2 regions of the Aliiglaciecola sp. 2_MG-2023 genome follow, and region 1 is predicted to be linked to the other one. Evidence: predicted binding sites of a transcription regulator. Region 1 holds the regulator's gene; the other holds the start of a gene.
The links. The regulator FliA, encoded in region 1, starts transcription of late flagellar genes. The targets are predictions, from matches to a motif close to CTAAAGNTNNNNNNNNNNNNGCCGATA.
Positions count from the first base shown of each region.

Region 2: a site for FliA is predicted at 6,294-6,320, ahead of Q4567_RS01290 (flagellin). Genes of this name have one in related genera too.

Region 1 is NZ_JAUORY010000003.1:75,108-85,167, reverse strand. Features, by position in the region: gene Q4567_RS04220 (PEP-CTERM sorting domain-containing protein) at 1-247, shown strand, start outside; gene flhA (flagellar biosynthesis protein FlhA) at 544-2,640, shown strand; gene flhF (flagellar biosynthesis protein FlhF) at 2,695-4,065, shown strand; gene Q4567_RS04205 (MinD/ParA family protein) at 4,062-4,928, shown strand; gene Q4567_RS04200 (RNA polymerase sigma factor FliA) at 4,925-5,656, shown strand; gene cheY (chemotaxis response regulator CheY) at 5,695-6,078, shown strand; gene Q4567_RS04190 (protein phosphatase CheZ) at 6,113-6,880, shown strand; gene Q4567_RS04185 (chemotaxis protein CheA) at 6,894-9,092, shown strand; gene Q4567_RS04180 (chemotaxis response regulator protein-glutamate methylesterase) at 9,125-10,060, shown strand, end outside.
Region 2 is NZ_JAUORY010000001.1:315,738-325,797, reverse strand. Features, by position in the region: gene pseC (UDP-4-amino-4,6-dideoxy-N-acetyl-beta-L-altrosamine transaminase) at 1-1,054, opposite strand, end outside; gene pseB (UDP-N-acetylglucosamine 4,6-dehydratase (inverting)) at 1,082-2,083, opposite strand; gene Q4567_RS01310 (hypothetical protein) at 2,560-2,868, opposite strand; gene fliS (flagellar export chaperone FliS) at 2,865-3,296, opposite strand; gene fliD (flagellar filament capping protein FliD) at 3,310-4,770, opposite strand; gene Q4567_RS01295 (flagellar protein FlaG) at 4,790-5,215, opposite strand; gene Q4567_RS01290 (flagellin) at 5,308-6,132, opposite strand; gene Q4567_RS01285 (flagellin) at 6,994-7,821, opposite strand; gene Q4567_RS01280 (flagellin) at 8,321-9,163, opposite strand; gene Q4567_RS01275 (flagellin) at 9,528-10,060, opposite strand, start outside.

The DNA.
Region 1 (10,060 bases):
TGAAACATTTCCTTTATTTGGTTCCATGCCAGACTATATATTAACGTTAGATGTTGGCTTTCTTGACGGCTTCTTGTTTGTTGATGAATATGTATATGACGTTAGTGGCGATATAATAGGCGTGTTTCCATCAGTAGATGCTGATATTTTTCTTGGCGCCGTAACTTATGTTCCAGAGCCTTCAGCATTAGTTCTTATGCTTGCTGGTTTAGGTTTACTAGTACGCAGAAAAGTGGCTGCTAAGTAAATTTATTCTCTCGTTTTAAAAAACCTGGCTTCAGCCAGGTTTTTTTATGTCTGTTAATATATTCACCTGTATACCGATTTGTCCTATTTCTGCTTTTTTGTTCATTTCCATTATTTTATTGCGGAGCAGTTTAATTTGTCCTCAGGCTTATTCACTATGCGTGATAGAGCGGAGTAGAGTGGCTTTAATTTCGTAAACTCATTTTCTAGCAAAGAACGTCAATTTACAGTCATTTTAGTTTTGGCGCGCTTGTTGCAATTCCACATATTATATTAATAACCGTCAAAAATTTGTTTATGGAACTTGCAGGTTACCTCAATCGGGTAGACAAAAATCAGGTAAAAAGCTTTATGAATGGGGTCGGCGCTCCAATCGTAGTGCTAGCCATAATGGGCATGGTTATTCTGCCGATGCCGGCATTTCTACTAGATATACTTTTTAGCTTCAATATCGCCTTATCACTTATGGTGATTTTGGTATCTGTGTTTACTAATAAGCCTGTTGATTTTGGTATTTTTCCTTTAATACTGTTAGTTGCCACTGTATTACGCCTTGCCTTAAATGTTGCTTCCACGCGAATTGTCTTGTTGGAAGGGCATGAAGGTGGAGATTCTGCTGGTAAAGTAATACAGGCATTTGGTGAAGTGGTTATTGGTGGTAATTACGCTGTGGGTATAGTGGTGTTTGCTATCCTACTGATTATCAATTTTAAAGTGGTAACTGCTGGTGCAGGACGTATTTCAGAAGTAAGTGCTCGTTTTACCTTGGACGCGATGCCCGGTAAACAGATGGCGATAGATGCCGATTTGAACGCCGGTTATATTGATCAAGATGAAGCCAGAAAAAGACGTTCGGAAATTACCAGTGAAGCCGATTTTTACGGCTCAATGGACGGTGCTTCTAAATTTGTTAAAGGTGACGCCGTTGCTGGTTTGTTCATTATGCTTATCAACATTGTTGGTGGTTTATTCATTGGTATTATTCAACATGACTTAGCCTTTGGCGAAGCCATTGAAATATATACTATTTTAACCATTGGTGATGGTTTAGTTGCGCAAATACCTTCGTTATTACTTTCCGTGGCTACGGCGATTATTGTTACCCGCGAAAATGACTCTCAAGAAATGGGTCAGGAAATGAGACGCCAACTAGGTAACCAAAAAGCGCTTTATGTTACCTCCGCGATTTTATTCGTGATGGGTATAGTGCCAGGTATGCCACACATAGCATTTCTTGGTTTTAGTGCATTTGTAGCGGCAGTTGCTTACTACAATTTCTGGAACGCCAAGAAGCAGGCTGCTGAACCGCAAGTATTGGAAAATACGCCGGAACAAAGCCAGCAGCAAGAGATTAAAGAGCTTGGTTGGGATGATGTGCAGCATGTCGACACCATAGGTTTAGAAGTGGGTTATCGCTTAATTCCTTTAGTTGATAAAACTCAAGGTGGTGAGCTTCTCACCCGGATTAAAGGCGTTCGTAAAAAATTGTCTCAAGAGTTGGGATTTTTAATTCCACCTGTGCATATCCGTGACAACTTAGATTTAAACCCCAATAGCTATACCATTTCTATGCTAGGAGTTACGGTTGGGGATGCCGAGATTAGTCATGACGATGAATTAGCGATTAATCCAGGGCAGGTTTTCGGAAAACTAGAGGGCAAGGCAACACGAGACCCAGCCTTTGGTTTAGAAGCCGTTTGGATCCGCCCTCAACAACGTGAACACGCACAAACTTTAGGGTACACAGTAGTAGATGCGGCAACAGTGGTTGCTACACACCTTAGCCAGTTACTAACTAATAATGCGTATCAGCTACTTGGACATGAAGAGGTTCAACAACTCCTCGATATGTTAGCTAAAAACAGTCCTAAGTTGGTTGAAGGTTTGGTACCGGAAGTCTTGCCGTTAAGTACAGTGGTAAAAGTATTGCAAACCTTGCTATATGAAGGCGTTCCTATTCGAGATATGCGCAGTATTGTGCAAACGTTATGTGAATATGGTCCTAAAACTCAAGATCCTGATGTGTTGGTATCTGCCGTTAGAATATCGTTAAAACGTTTAATCGTGCAGGAGATTAATAACAACGAACAAGAGTTGCCGGTTATTACCCTAGCACCTGACTTGGAACAAATGCTCCATCAATCTTTACAAGCTGGTGGAGAAGACGGCGCTGGTATTGAACCTGGCTTAGCTGAAAAATTACAAAACTCGTTGTCTGAAGCTTCGCAACAAAGAGAATTAGAAGGTGAGCCAGCCGTATTATTAACATCAGGCATGCTCAGACCTGTGTTATCAAAATTCTTCAAACATTCAGTGATGGGCTTGCACGTTTTATCTTATCAAGAAATTCCAAGTGACAAACAAATTCGAATTGTAAGTGCTGTGGGTCAATAAAATGGCGCAGACTAATTTATATAAACTAGACCAGATGCTTCTTTGGGGGGCAATGTGAAAATTAGACGTTTTATCGGAAAAGACATGCGCGATGCGCTTAACCAAGTAAAAAAAGAACTTGGCGGTGATGCGGTCATTATGTCCAACAAGAAGACTTCGGAAGGAATCGAAATTGTTGCTGCGTACGATCAAGCAAAACCTGAAGCTGTTACGGAACCTAATCAACGAATTAAGCATTCTGGTATTAATAAACAGCCAACTGCAACTGCAACTGCGCATCCTGGGCGACAAGCTACTACAGCAAACTTTAATCAACCACAAAGCCTGCGAGCAGCACAACAAAAAGTGCCGAGTCTGAGTGAAATTATTGGCGACTCGGGGCCAGATAGCCTGCGTGAGTTACTCGAAAAACAAGCCGCAGCAGCCGTGCCAACGTCACAAAATGAAGCTAATAGTCATGAGGTAAAAACGGCACAGGCTGAAGACGTTTCGAATTCTGCCATTAGTGAAATAAAAAATGAGTTAAATTCGCTGCGCAATGTACTTCAATTTCAAGTTTCTGGTTTGCTAAAACAACAACGTCAAAGTGCTCATCCTATGCACGGGTATTTAACCTCAAGACTGATTGAAATGGGCATTAGTAGTCACATTGCCGATGACATAGTCTCTTATACTCCTACTCCCGAAAACGCAGATGAAAGGCAGGCTTGGTTATTTTTACTTAAACTATTGTCTAATCGTATCCAAACCACTGGCAATGCTATTCTGGCCGACAAAGGTGTTGTTGCATTAGTTGGTCCCACAGGGACAGGAAAAACCACAACCATAGCCAAATTGGCGGCCAGAGCAGCGCAAAAGTATGGCGCTGACCAAATCGCGATGGTAACAATTGATTCCTATCGTATAGCGGCGTTTGAACAATTGGCGACTTATGGAAAAATTATTGGCTGTAACGTAAAAAAAGCGCAAAATGCGGAAGAATTGTCAGATATACTCTTCCAACTGCGTAACAAGCGATTGGTTTTAATAGATACTGCAGGTTTTGGTCAAAGAGATTCTCGACTAATCAAGCAGTTAGATACCTTAAATCAGCATTCATGTGCTAATATCAAGAAGTATGTTGTGATTCAAGCCAATGCACAATACAAAGTGCTGCAGCATACTTTGAGTGCATTTAGCAATATTGATTTGCAGGGATGTATTTTAACCAAGCTCGATGAGAGTTATAGTCTCGGAGAAGCGTTAAGTGTGGCAATTGAACATAAGTTAGCCGTTAGTTATTTGACGGATGGACAACGAGTCCCTGAAGATATTAAAGTTGCAGACGCAAAGTTTTTAATCTCTGCAGCGGCTAAGCTTTATAAAAAATATGGTTTGATTCATACTGCTAAGCCAGAACTAAACAAATCGGCATTAGCAATATGATTGACGACCAAGCGAGTAGCTTAAGACGAATGAATCAATCTCGATTAATCAAAGTGATTGCGGTAACCGGTGGTAAAGGTGGGGTCGGTAAAACGAACATTACCTTAAACACGGCTATCTCGATGGCTAAAATGGGCAAGCGCGTCATGGTGTTAGATGCCGACTTAGGGTTGGCAAACGTCGACGTCATGTTAGGCTTGCGAGTAGAAAAAAACTTATCCCATGTTTTATCTGGTGAATGTACGCTGGATGAAGTTTTAGTTGTGGGCCCTCATGGGGTATTGATTGCACCGGCAACCTCCGGAACACAATCAATGACCGAACTCAGCCCCACTGAACATGCAGGACTAATTCGCGCGTTTAGTGAGTTGCGTACCAATATAGATGTGCTTATTGTAGACACGGCCGCGGGCATATCAGATATGGTGCTCAGTTTTTCCAGAGCATCACAAGATATAATGATGGTTGTTTGTGATGAACCCACCTCTTTAACTGATGCATACGCGTTGATCAAACTACTGAACAGAGAACACGGCGTGTTTCGCTTTAAGATCGTTGCCAACATGGTACGTAACATGCGCGAAGGACAAGAGTTATTTGCAAAGTTATCTAAAGTGACTAACCGTTTCTTAGATGTTGCTTTAGAACTAGTAGCAACGGTTCCTTACGATGAGAATATTCGTAAGTCAGTTCGAAAACAAAAAGCAATTGTAGATGCATTTCCAGGATCGCCAGCTTCTATCGCTATTAAAGGCCTTGCAGAAAAAGCAATGCATTGGCCAATTCCCAACCAACCTGGTGGACACTTAGAGTTTTTCTTAGAACAACTTGTCGCCGAAAAAGTGGTAGGTGGACAAAGGTGATTAGAAAGGCAGCAGCTTATCAACAACAAGCCGATTTGGCTCAACTTGTAGAAAGACATGCTTCCTTGGTTAAGCGAATTGCCCATCATTTATTAGCCAGATTACCTGCCAGTGTATTAGTGGATGATCTAATTCAATCTGGAATGATTGGATTGCTCGAGGCCGCAAAAAACTTCGATGGCTCAAAAGGCGCAAGTTTCGAAACTTTTGCAGGTATCCGTATCCGCGGAGCCATGCTTGATGAAATCCGCAAAGGCGACTGGACACCCAGATCTGTGCATAAAAATGGCAGAGCAATTACCCAAGCAATTAATCAAGTAGAACGTGAAACGGGCAGAGATGCTAGAGATATAGATATCGCGGAAAAGTTAGAAGTAAGCCTACCCGAATACCATCAGATGTTGAATGAAGTCAACGCTGGAAAAATTATCGGTATTGAAGATTTAGGTATTACCGAAGATGTGATTACCACTGAGCAAAATAAAGGTAGTGACACGCCTTTTCAGGATTTACTACAAGGTTCATTTCAAAAAGCATTAGCACATGCTATTACTACTTTGCCGGAACGAGAAGCAATCGTACTGTCATTGTATTATGATGAGGAGTTGAATCTCAGAGAAATTGGCGAGGTACTCGAAGTTAGCGAGTCCAGAGTCAGCCAAATTCACAGCCAAGCAATGTTAAAATTGAAAAGCAAAATGCAATCTTGGCGAGTTAACGAAGAATAATAAAACACCATTTGATTTAATCCTCATTGGAGGCAGTTTTGGATAAAAATATGAAAATCCTCGTTGTTGATGACTTTTCAACGATGAGACGCATCATCAAAAATTTACTTAAAGACTTAGGTTACACAAGCGTTCAAGAAGCCGATGATGGCAGCACTGCGTTACCTATGTTGCAACAAGGTGATTTTGATTTTGTAGTAACAGACTGGAATATGCCAGGCATGCAAGGAATTGACTTGCTTAGAGCCATTCGTGCAGATGATAGTTTAAAGCATTTACCAGTTTTAATGGTAACGGCTGAAGCGAAAAAAGAACAAATTGTGGCGGCAGCTCAGGCTGGAGTGAACGGTTATGTTGTTAAGCCTTTTACGGCGGCTACGCTTAAAGAGAAGCTAGACAAGATTTTTGAGAGACTGGGTTAAGATTTAACCTGTGTTGAAAATTAGGAGTGTCTAAATGACCGGCTCTAATAAAGCTCCAATGTCTCTTGATGACGCTAAAAAATTAGTTGAATTGCTGGAAAGCGGAGATAACCAAGCTGCTAGCGAATTGCTCGAAGAAGCCTCTTTAACCAATTCTGTTGAATTATTTGCAGAGGTGGGCAAATTAACCCGCCAGCTCCATGACTCTCTGAATAGTTTTCAACTTGATGATCGCATTTCGAATTTAGCCAATGAAGAAATACCTGATGCGCAAAGTCGCCTGAACTATGTTATAGAAACGACCGAAAAAGCGGCTAACACAACGATGGATGCCGTGGAAGCAAGTATGCCTATTGCTGAAAAGCTGCATACAGGTATTAATAATTTGCTCCCCGAGTGGAAAAAGTTGATGACTAGGCAGTTACAACTTGGCGAATTTAAATCTCTTTGCTCGGACTTAGATGGATTATTAGAACAGTCATCTAAAGACACCGAACAATTAACTGCATTCTTAACAGATATATTGATGGCACAGGGGTATCAAGATATCACTGGCCAAGTTATTCGCAGAGTTATCGAATTGGTGAAAGAAGTTGAAGACAGTTTAGTGCATATGTTGACTGTTTTTGGTGCTTCTGAAACAAGTTCGTTAATTTCAAAAGCAGATGAAAATGCTCATAAATCTAAAGCTGAGTCCGATACAGTGAAAGCTGAAGGTCCAATCATTGATGCTGAAATACGCGATGATGTGGTGTCCAATCAGGACGATGTAGATGATTTATTATCTAGCTTAGGGTTTTAAGAGGAACTTATTCATGTCTTTTGAAGTTGACGAGGATATTCTACAAGACTTTCTAGTTGAGGCAGGTGAATTATTAGAGCAACTGCAAGAGCAGCTTGTTGATCTTGAAAACAATCCAGAAGATTCTGATTTGCTGAATGCGATATTCCGCGGTTACCACACAGTTAAAGGTGGCGCTGGATTCTTATCACTTACAGAATTAGTCGATATTTGCCATGGTGCTGAGAATGTCTTCGATACCATGCGTAATGGACAACGCACTCTGACGCCAGAGTTAATGGATGTTATTTTACAAGCCACAGATGTGGTTGTGCAGATGTTCGAAGATGTCAAAAAACGCGTGCCACTTGAAGCTGCCGCCCCTGAACTCTTAGAAACGTTACATCGATTGAGTAAACCAGAATCAAAAGATGAGTCAAGTGTAGAACCCCCAGCGGCCTTTGAAGCGCCTCAAGAGATAGTCGAGACCGACTCTAGTGCAGAGTCGAACGACGACATGGAAGACATCACTGAAGACGAATTTGAAGCTCTATTGGATGAACTGCATGGTACAGCTAAGTCAATACCTGCAGAAGTTACTCCCCCCGCCGACTTAATCACTGGTGCCAGTGATGAAGATATTACTGACGATGAATTTGAAGCCTTACTTGATCAACTTCACGGTGAAGGTGGCTTCTCAAACGATAAATTTGAAGCAGTCCAGCCAGCTCCAGAGCCGACGCCAGAACCAGTGAGTGCCGCACCAGAAGAGACCTCTGATTCTGAAGATATTACAGATGATGAGTTTGAAGCATTGTTAGATCAATTGCATGGTGAAGGGAAAGGACCTGCTGTAAAAGCGCAAGCTTCAGCGCCAACACCTACACCAGCGCCGACGCCGACGCCAACAGCAGCGCCTTCACCTACACCAGCGCCAAAACCGTCATCAATACAGCCACCACCTCCAGCAGCCAAAGCAGAAGTGGCTGTAAAACCAGCAAATTCGCCAGCAGCTGCCAAGGCTGTCGTCAAAAAAGATGACAAAAAACCAGTTGCCAGTGCCCAGGGTGAAACAACAGTAAGAGTCGATACCAAGCGCCTAGATCAGATCATGAATATGGTTGGTGAACTGGTATTGGTTAGGAACAGACTGTTAAGTTTAGGTGTCAATATCAATGATGAAAGCATGACCAAAGCGATTGCGAATCTTGATGTTGTGACAGGTGACTTGCAAGGCGCGGTGATGAAAACGCGCATGCAACCTATTAAGAAAGTCTTTGGTCGCTTTCCCAGAGTAGTGCGAGATCTGGCACGTAGTCTCAAAAAAGAAATTTCTTTGGTCCTTGAGGGAGAAGAAACAGATTTAGATAAGAATTTAGTCGAAGCTTTGGCAGATCCCTTGGTTCATTTGGTTCGAAACTCAGTCGATCATGGAATCGAAATGCCAGATGAACGCTTGGCTGCAGGTAAACCGTCACTAGGCACTGTAAAGCTCGCTGCGTCTCAGGAAGGGGATCATATACTGCTTACCATTGAAGATGATGGTAAAGGCATGGATCCCGATAAGTTAAAAGATATTGCCATAAGTCGAGGTGTGTTAGACGCTGACGCGGCGGCTCGAATGTCGGATGAAGAAGCGTTCAATCTCATTTTTGCTCCAGGATTTTCCACTAAAACAGAGATATCTGATATTTCTGGACGTGGTGTTGGCATGGATGTGGTGAAAACCAAGATTAACCAGCTTAATGGCACGGTTAATATCAATTCCGAATTGGGTAAAGGCACACGCTTAGAAATCAAAGTACCACTGACGTTAGCTATCCTGCCGACATTAATGATTATTGTTGGAGAGCAAACGTTTGCACTACCTTTAGGTGCGGTAAACGAAATTATTAATATGGACTTGAGCAAAACCAATACGGTTGATAGTCAATTGACTATGATTGTTCGTTCTAAAGCCATTCCGCTTTTTTATCTTCGAGACTGGTTGCGAAAAGAACCTGGAACGGTGGATAAAAATCAAGGACATGTGGTCGTCGTGCAAATAGGCACCCAGCAAGTCGGCTTTGTTGTTGATGGCTTAATAGGGCAAGAAGAAGTGGTTATTAAGCCCCTAGATGCGCTTCTACAAGGTACTCCTGGCATGGCTGGCGCTACAATTACAAGTGATGGCGGGATTGCCTTAATTCTTGATATTCCAAGCTTATTAAAGCGATACGCTAAAAAGAAATAATAACCAAATTCATAAGAGGACGCTTTTTCGCGATGGCATACAGGGTATTAGTAGTTGACGACTCAAGTTTTTTTTGCCGACGCGTAAAAGATATCCTAAATCAAGATCGTCTGTTGGAAGTCATTGGTATTGCTCGAAACGGTGAAGAAGCCATTAAAATGGTGACTGAGCTAAAACCCGACGTTGTCACTATGGACGTTGAAATGCCAGTAATGGATGGCATTACCGCGGTCAAGCGTATCATGCAAATTCAGCCTTTACCGATTCTAATGTTTTCGTCGTTGACATCTGATGGCGCGAAAGCAACCTTAGACGCGTTAGATGCTGGAGCCTTGGACTTTTTACCTAAAAAGTTTGAAGACATTGCCAGAAATAGCAAAGAGTCTGTTGAATTGCTGCAAAATAGGGTACGGACTCTTGCTGCAAAGCGTGGACTAGTGGCAAGACGTTATTCAACAGCCTCGAAAACAGCGTTTAATTCTCCCGGAACCACGGCGAAAACCCAAATATTTATGCGAAGTTCAAGTGTTGCCGTTGCACCGGCAGCATCGCAAACTGATGTTAAAGAGTCATTTTCAACTATTCGCCGTTCATCAGGTAAACGTTACGAACTATTAGCAATTGGTACTTCTACTGGGGGACCAGTGGCTTTACAGAAGATACTTACTGAACTGCCTGAAACATTTCCACATCCGATTATTCTTGTACAACATATGCCCGGTAGTTTCACTAAAGCCTTTGCTGATAGATTAAATCACAATTGTAAAATTACCGTCAAAGAAGCGACTCATGGAGAACGTTTAGTCAAAGGTTGTGCGTATTTAGCTCCCGGCGGGAAGCAAATGTTAATTGAAGGTTCAAGTCGCAATGCCACCGTTAATATCGTAGAAACTCACGACCAGGCTCATCATCTGTTTAAACCTAGCGTTGATTTAACGTTTCAGTCGATAAGTCAGGTTTACGCTGGC
Region 2 (10,060 bases), on a different contig from region 1:
AATAAACTTCTGCATTAGGGAAATCCCCCTCAGAAAAACCAAGCTTTTGATAATAAGGCTGCAGATGTATTGGGATATAATGCACATTAACGCCGATTCCCCGTGCAATTAACCCATTATAAACTGCACTTCGGTCGTGCTGTTTAACTTCAATCATATAAACATGCCAGGCACCATAATCGGCATTATCCATGTCTGGTAATTTTAGTGGTAAATGTTTCAACAAGTCTTGATAACGATGGGCTAGATTCTGACGTTTTGTAATAAAACCGTCTAATTTTTTGAGTTGCGATAAGCCTAAAGCTGCGTGTAGATCACTCAAGCGGTAGTTATACCCGAGTTCTACTTGTTGATAATACCAAGGTCCATCAGATGGCCCTTGCATTTGTTTCGGATCCCGAGTTACCCCATGCTTAGCGAACAGTTTAGCGCGCTCATGCAATTCTTCATTATTTGTCAGCACAGCACCGCCTTCAGCGGTGGTAATAGATTTAACCGGATGGAAGCTCAAAACCGCCAAATCAGAGTATTGGCAACTGCCGATTTTGTAATTCTGATAACTTCCCCCCAAACCATGCGCCGCATCTTCAATAATCTGCACTTTGTATTGCCTACAAAGTTTTGCAATTTCTTGCATCGGGCCACTCGCGCCAGAAAAGTGTACGACGACAATAGCTTTGGGTAATCGATTAACGTTTGCAGCTTCTGCTAATTTGTTTTCAAGGGCTTCAACGCTGATGTTTCGCGTCGCACTATCAATGTCCACAAAATCAATTGATGCACCACAGTACAAAGCACAATTTGCACTGGCAACAAAGGAAATGGGAGAAGTCCAAACAACATCTCCTTTTCCAACGCCAAGCGCTAAACACGCCACATGCAGTCCAGATGTACCACTATTCACTGCAGTGGCATATTTGGCATTAGTATAATCGGTTAATGCTCGCTCGAATTTAGGAACAACACAGCCTTGGGTTAGGAATTGGTTTTGCAGGACATCAATTACAGCAGCAACATCGTCGTCATCAACAAAGTGCTTACCGTAAGGAATCAAATCATTTGGATTATTCAATATTGGGCCTTAATCTAAAGTTAACTTATCTAAGGCTTCAAGTTCTTTAACGGTTAAAAAGTGTGGGTTGGTACCAGAGTGATATTCAAATTTATCTTGTACTGGCTGCCCTTTTTCCCCCAATTTGTTTAACCGATAATCGACGGTTTTATCAAAAAACTTAATTGCAGGTGTAATCACATAATGATCGTCAAATTCAAGGGAATGATGGGCCATTTCTTCAGGCACCATAACTTCATGCAGCTTTTCTCCAGGCCGAATACCGATGGTTTCGTAATCACGACCTCCACTCATGGCTTCGACAAGATCCAAAATGCGAATCGAAGGGATCTTAGGCACAAAAATTTCGCCACCCTGCATACGCTGGAAGTTGGTAATAACAAACTGAACGCCTTCATCTAGGGTTATCCAAAATCGCGTCATTTCATCATGGGTTACTGGTAGCTTGGTTTTACCTTCGGCGAGCAACTTACGATAAAATGGAACGACCGAACCTCGGGAGCCCACAACATTACCGTAACGTACTACAGCAAATCGCGGCCCAGTTGCACCGGAGATATTATTTGCGGCAACAAATAATTTATCAGACGCTAACTTGGTGGCGCCATATAAGTTAACTGGATTGGCGGCTTTATCTGTAGACAAGGCAATAACTCGGCGAACATCAGTCTCAATGGCGGCATCAATTACATTTTGCGCACCATAAATATTGGTTTTGATACATTCATTGGGGTTATATTCTGCCGCAGGAACTTGTTTTAAAGCAGCAGCATGAATAACGTAATCCACATCTTTCATCGCTGATTTTAAGCGGTGCTTATCTCTTACGTCACCAATAAAATAGCGCATACAAGGAGCATCAAATTGCTGCTGCATTTCAAATTGCTTTAGTTCATCGCGGGAATAAATTATGATTTTTTTAGGCTTTTCGTTTTTCAATAGATGTGAAACAAAACGCTTTCCAAACGAACCTGTTCCACCGGTTATCAATATAATTTTATTTTCAAACATTTATCTTGTCTACCTAACACTGTTGAAACGCGAAAAGATGTAACTGCGTTTTTGCTTGTAATTTTATGTTGGTTTATATGTGTTTCTAGCTATATGTCTATTTAGTTTTTCAACCGCTAATAAACGCAGCAACGACTTAATTGATTTAAATGTAATCACTATTTGGTAGTTTGCAATTCAAATCCAATAAGTAACGTCAAACTTTTGAAACTATACCTCTATATAGTCATAACAAGCAATTTCCATTCCTATTGGTTTAAGTGACACAACCTAAACTCAGAGCTATCAATTATGAAAAATGATTATCTAATACTGCGTTCAAAAATCCAGTATAAGTAATATATTAGCTTATGAGAATTGCGGCATAACTAAAATGTTTCGGAGATTATTAATAACGAAAGGTTTTATAATTGACTAACTTTGCAGGCTGAATTTTTAACGCTATTTGGACAGTAAAGAACATTGATATTAGTGAATTATTTGTATTTGTTGACTATTTTCTTGCCTCTAATTAATCCACTTAATTGTGTTAAAGATTCTTTAAGTTGGCTTTCTACTATCGTTGAAAGCGTATTGTTAACTATTATTTCATGCTCAGCAAAAACTTTTTCATTGTCTCGCTCTAGGGATTTAAGGTGATTTGTGACCACAACATCGCGTTTTATAATTAGTTGCTTGAGCAACTCATTATCAAGTTCTTTAGCGTCTAAAACAGCTTCAATTTGGCCATTGATATCTTTAAGGTTATCTGGTGTAAATCGATGATTTAAGGTTAGTTTACTCACACGACTGCAGTACGTTTTTGCCTTTGCGCTTCATAAGCTTCTTGTTTCGCATCTTCGGGGATACTCGCCCAGGCATTCTTAATAGGTAACAACAGATTAATCACTTCATCCATGATCTTCAAGTCATTCTGAATATTAGCGTCAGTTACGCGCTGGATCATGTAGTCATACAAATTAAATAAATTCTGACTCACTTCACTGCCGATTTCTAAATCTAAGGTATCCCGAAGATTCATTAAAATAGCGGAGACTCGAGATAAGTGCTCTGACTTACCTTCAAAATCTCTGCGCTCAATGCAGCCCTTACCATAGGCCATGCGGTCTAAAGCGCCCTGCATCAACATCAGGGTAATTTTGTGAGGATCCGCAGATGCCACATCTTGTTTTAAATTGCCTTTTTTATAAGCATTGATGCCTTTAAGCGCCATAAATTACAACTCCTTATGCTTGACCTAGCGATGCCAATAACGCACTACCGGTTTGGTTCAGTTTAGTTACAGTTTGGTCAAGATTTAAATATTTATCACGTAAAATTTCTTCAAAGCCGAGCATGCGAAGCTCGAATTGTTCTCGCTCATCAGACAACAGATCTTTTTCATCTTTTGCTGAGCGCTCTCGAGTAGCTAACAGCCCACTAAAAGTAGTGTATTCTTTAGTATAGTCGTACAATCTAGCGGCTATACCATCCTCATCATCTGTAAATAGTGCTGCGATATCATCAAAATTATCTTCCAATGCTTCAGCCAGACGATCTTCACCGCTACCTAGTCCAAACTCATCATATGAACTAATTTCCAATTTACCTTCAGAATTAAGCTCTACTCCGATTGCGAATAAACCACCCAAAGCAGATGATTCCACACTAGAGCCGATAATACTCGTTAAGCCAGAAGTAATGCTTCGCGCCATAAAATCACCGGCCAACACGCCGTCGTCTTCTAGTTCAGAGGTACCATATTTGGTGAGCGTATCGATCTCTTTGGCAAGTGCATTAAAGTTATCGACAAAATCTCGAATTTTTTTATCTAAACCTTCAGTGTCGTAACCTATTTTTAGAGTGGAAGTCTGAAATTCCCCTAAAGAATCTTTAGTGGAGAGCGTTGATGCTTCAAACGAAACACTTGAAATAGTATTTTCAAATTCGTTAGTACTGGATTCCACCGCAATGCCGTCGATCGTCGCTTTCGCATTTTGTGCACTTACCACGGGCTCTAGATAGGTTGCAACTTCAGTAGAATCTGTGGTGGAAACTCTATCCAAATCGGCCAAATTATCATTATTGACAATGACTAAATCATTTCCTTCACCTGTAGTTGATGAAGTTAAAACCAGCTTAGCGCCACCAGATGCAGTACCAGTATCAATAATACTGGCGTTAATACCGAAATTATCATCTGAGCTATTGATTGCATTGGCAAGTTGTTGGAGGGTTTGACCCGCAGTAACATTAATATCGAAACTATCGCCGCTGCTATCAACTTTAAATGTAAGACTACCGCTACCTGAGGATAAAACAGAGTCGCTTTTGCTTGCAAAGCCGCCATCACTTGCATCCGCAGTTTCTAACCGGCTACCACTAGCTAATTGAGTAATAGCTACTTGATATTCGCCTTTAACAGCACTATTGGCAGCTTCAGCAGTAAAAGGCTCGATGCTATCATCTGGGTTGGTAATCTTAGGCTCACGCCCTTGCAAATTATTATCGCTGCGCAATTCATCTACGGTGTCTAAAAAGTCACTCATTTTGGATTTTAGCTGGCCAATACCAGAAATTTCCGCGTCTAAGGCCTCTTCTTTGTCGTCTAAACGAGTCTGTTTTGGTGCTCGCTCAGCCGCAATTAGCTGAGTGACTAAATCATCTAACGCCAGCCCAGAACCTACACCTAACGATTGAATAGTCATAACGAACCTCTTTTAAAAACTAAGCTTGTTTGTTTAATAATACCCCTACTGCGCTGCCAACGTCAGACTGGAGATCTTTGATTCTCTCAGACAAAGCAAGTACTTCTTCAGAGGGGATTTGTCTAATCACTTCCCCAGACTCTGAGTCGGTTACTTTAACCACTTGTCGTTCACTCTTTTCATCAACAGAAAACGACAGTTGACGATTAGTTGCCTGTAGAAAATCACTTATTTCACTAACCGCACTTTCAATGTTCAAAGAACTTTCATTGTTTGATGCGTTGTTATCGGCCTGCCTTTCTTTTTCTTGACCATTTTGCGCAGACTCGGCGACCGCTTTCTGTTCGTTTCTGAGTTGATTTTGTTCAGATACGTTTACAGAAACAGGTGTTGATACCTCTTGCTGTGCAAAATTCTGGCCATACTGTGAAAAATTGACATCCATCTTCCACCTCCACTTAAAAGCAATTTGCCACTAACTGTATAGAGTATAGTGGCATTATCATTGTTAGACTAACCTTAAAAAAGCTAATCAAATTATCCTAGCAAAGACAACGCCGACTGAGGTCGCTGATTTGCTTGGCTAAGCACAGACAAAGAGGCCTGTTGAACAATTTGATTACGGGTTAGTTCAGCTGTTTCCGTTGCAAAGTCTGTATCACGAATACGTGAACGTGCACCGGCAATGTTTTCTGAAATATTGCTAAGGTTACGAATGGTTGATTGGAAACGGTTTTGCAACGCACCTAAATCGGCTCGCACAGCACCCACTGTTGATATTGCATTATCAATCGAAGTTAGTGCACCAGATGCACCTGCGATAGTGGCAACTGAAAGAGAACCTATATTCAAACCAGAAGAACCGTAACCGCCAGAGCGAGATAAGTTCACGGATATAGTTTGTCCGCCATTTGCTCCAACTAAGAAAGCTGCCGAGAAAGATCCCTTCAAAATATCAACACCGGCGAATTGTGAATCGGTTGAGATACGTGAGATTTCCGTTTTCAATGCAGAAACTTCTTTTTGCAGTGCTAAACGGTCAGCAGATGTATTAATCCCGTTTTGAGATTGTACCGCCAGAGTACGAATACGTTGCAATGATGATGTAACCTCACCTAATGCACCTTCAGCTGTTTGTGCTAGTGAAATAGCATCGTTTGCATTACGTACCGCTTGGTTTAGACCTTGTACCTGAGTAGTAAGACGATCTGAGATTTGTAAACCGGCCGCATCATCTGCTGCTCGGTTGATACGAAAGCCTGACGACAATCTTTCAAATGATGTGCTAAGTGCCTGTCCTGAATCAAACAACTGGCGCTGCGCATTCAAAGACGACACATTGGTGTTTACATATAAACCCATATTTACCTCCTGAGAACTACCTATTAACTGATAAGGTAATTCGCCTCAATTTTGACTTCCAAGAAATAAATCTTGTAAGCCTCCTCTCTTTGTTTAAGAATCAGCACCTCTACCGATTCTCAACATAAAATTCTTTAAAAAGAATTCCCCTCAACTAATGTTATCGACCGCTACTTGAAGATCTTTAGTTTTTTTATTATTTTTTCGTTAAATGTAAATAATTGAAAAATAACAACTTTTATATAAAGATGAAAAATAATGAATATTTATTTTAAAAAGATAAGTGAATAGCAGGAGATAAAAAGGTGTTTAGGCTGGTTTTATGTAGGAAGCCCAATGTTTATTTTTCAACGCCCATTTAATTGGTTTGAACTAAATATTGCGCATTGAGTCAGAGTCACCTCAAGGAAGCAAAGTTAAATGCGATTTGGTTAACGTAGGTGACCGCCAACTGAGCAATATTACTTTGTTGTAATTTAAATGTGTTTGTTACTTTGAATATTTCACTTTTAGACTTGAGCGAGTTTTGGCACAGCGATTGCTAAGTTATGCAAGTATAAACGTGAGACAAAATAGAAAAGCCATTTTTTTGGCATAAGAATAAAAAAAGGCCAGATCAAATGACCTGGCCAACTTGCTCACGTTAGGAGTACGAGCAAATACTGTTTCTGTCCGGCTGGCAGGGTTAGAGAATGAATACTGGCCTCTCAACCAAACTTCTACACTCTCAGTCCTGTTAGTCGGCTTTTTATTTAGGTGGTGCCGACACCACCGCCATCCCTGGCCTATCTAGACACATTTCCAATGTGCCTCTGGGTTGGCCTCTCATTTCCTACCCTCAGAAATTTGATTATCTCTATATTACCCGAGCAACTGTGATGCAGCCTGAGGCCGTTGATTAGCCTGGGACAAAACAGTTAAATTGGCTTGCTGTAAAATTTGTGCGCGGGTAAGACTTGCCGTTTCTGTGGCAAAATCTGTATCTTGAATACGCGATCTTGCCGCTGATACGTTCTCAGATATATTACTTAAATTACGAATAGTGGATTGAAAGCGATTTTGAATCGCCCCTAAATCAGCCCGCTTAGCATCAATAATGGAAATCGCTTGGCTTACTCTGGTTAACGCCGCTGAAGCCTGAGCTTCTGTTGCAACCGAAAGATTAAATCCGGCAAATAAACCCGAAATACCATATCCACCCTCTCGGGATATATTGACACTAATCGTTTGACCAGCATTGGCCCCGACTAGAAATTTTGAAGAATAAAATCCATCGAGTAAGTTTACTCCGCCGAACTGACTGTAGCTGGCAATACGGCTTATTTCAGTTTTTAATGCCGACACTTCTTTTTGCAGGGCTAAGCGATCCGCTGAATTATTAATCCCATTTTGAGATTGTACGGCTAAAACTCTTATACGTTGAAGCGCTACCGTGCTTTCTGCTAACGCTCCTTCTGCAGTCTGGGCTAAGGAAATGCCATCATTTGCATTTCTCACCGCCATATCCAAGCCTAAAATTTGTGTGGTTAGACGATTAGATATTTGCAGACCGGCTGCATCATCTTTAGCGCCATTAATTCTAAAGCCAGACGATAAACGTTCAAAAGCGGTACTTAACTCATTATTGGTGGTAATTAATTGCCGCTTGGCATTAATTGATGAAATATTTGTATTCACAAACAATGTCATTATCCACACTCCTAAACTTTAACTAACTTACTGTTTATCAAAAGTTTTATAATAGAATAAGTGTAGGCAACTCAGTTAAATGTAAATTTGGCACACATAATGCTAAATCCATATTGTCAGTCATTACCATGGCTGACAGTTTTGCCAAACAATTACGTTTGACGAAGCTGTACAAAAAGCATGAGCGAAAGCTCAAGTCGACGGGCGGGATTGATGGCCTATACCTCAATACCCCTCACTACCTCCTGGCTTCTTTTCTGCCCAGTCGACTGCCCATTAAAAAAGCCTAAGGCTTTATTATGGAGTGAGAATTCGCCCGCGCCTTTGCATAGCGTGAGTTATCTAATTGTTCTAGTAAAACGTTCCTTCTTCGGTCGGTTGCAGCCTGCCCCCACAATTTGCAATCCGACCGTTTTCTTTTGTTCAATCAATCTTCAATGTTGCAGCCTGCCCCTTTTGCTTGCTCAGCATCATATTTCATGATTTTTCTCTACTTATATTATTGCAACAGTTGCAATGCAGCTTGAGGACGTTGATTCGCTTGTCCCAACACTGTAATACTGGCCTGTTGAATTATCTGCCAGCGGGTTAGTTCAGCGGTTTCAGCCGCAAAGTCTGTATCGCGGATACGAGATCTCGCCGCTGAAACATTTTCTGAAATGTTGCTTAAGTTTCTGATAGTTGATTGAAATCTATTTTGAATCGCACCTAAATCAGCGCGTTTAGCATCGATAATAGAAATTGCACCTAATACAGCCGTCATAGCACGAGACGCATCGGCCTCAGTAGCAACAGATATTAAATTTGCTTCAATACTCTGAGAACCGAATAAGCCGGAAGTCCCGTATCCACCTGCTCTAGAGATATTGACACTGATAGTTTGACCTGGATTAGCACCCACCAAAAAGGCGGACGAATAGGCACCACCAAGAATATTAACGCCACCGAATTGCGAAGTTGCGGCAATTCGACTTATTTCTTGTTTTAAAGCATCTACTTCTTTTTGTAGTGCTAATCGATCTGCCGATCCATTAATACCATTTTGAGATTGCACCGCTAATACACGTATGCGTTGCAATGCAGATGTAGTTTCGGCCAATGCACCTTCTGCAGTTTGCGCAAGCGAAATACCATCATTTGCATTTCTTACAGCCATATTAAGGCCCAGAATTTGCGTGGTAAGTCGATTGGAGATTTGCAGTCCGGCGGCATCATCTTTCGCATTGTTTATGCGCAAACCTGAAGATAAGCGTTCAAACGCTGTACTTAAATTATTGTTCGACGTGAATAGCTGACGACTCGCATTCAACGACGACACATTTGTGTTGACGTATAAAGACATTTTTTTCTCCTAACGATTTAAGCAATCCGCCAAACCTATTATTATTATTAGTGGTTTTTGCGGTGATTCTAAGTGCGCTATTATTAGTTTTATTACGTCACTTATTTAGGCGTGTACTTATTATTTTTTTATTTTGTACATCGCTCTTGGAATCTTTATCGAACAGGATCGAAAAATCCTTTAGCATAAATTTAAGCTAAATTATTATCCCTATTAATATCAATTAGTTAGGTTGAGAAAAAAGCCGACTAAATTAGTCGGCGAAGCGCTCTCACGTTAGGAGGGAAAGAGCGCACTCTCTACGTTATGGGCCATTAAAAGCAGAATCACTACCCCCTGGCTTTAATTTCCCAATCGTATTCTATTAACCTAGAAGCTGAAGCGCTGATTGTGGACGCTGATTAGCCTGAGACAAAACAGTTAAACTTGCCTGTTGGATAATCTGATTACGTGTCAATTCAGCAGTTTCTGTAGCAAAATCTGTATCACGAATACGTGAACGAGCTCCAGCAACATTTTCAGATATATTACTTAAGTTTCTGATAGTTGATTGGAAACGGTTTTGCAGAGCACCTAAATCGGCACGTACAGCTCCTACAGTTGAAATTGCAGCAGTAATCTCTGTTAACGCTGCAGATGCAGATTCAATACTCGCAACTGACGTAGCAGCGATACCTAGGCCAGAAGCCCCAAAACCACTAGTTCTAGACAAATTAACAGAAATAGTTTGACCACCGTTTGCACCCACTAGGAATGCAGCTGAAAATGCCCCATCAAGGATGTCGACACCGGCAAACTGTGAAGTTTGAGCAATACGTGAAATTTCAGTTTTAAGTGCTGAAACTTCTTTTTGTAGTGCTAAACGGTCAGCAGAGGTATTAATACCATTTTGTGATT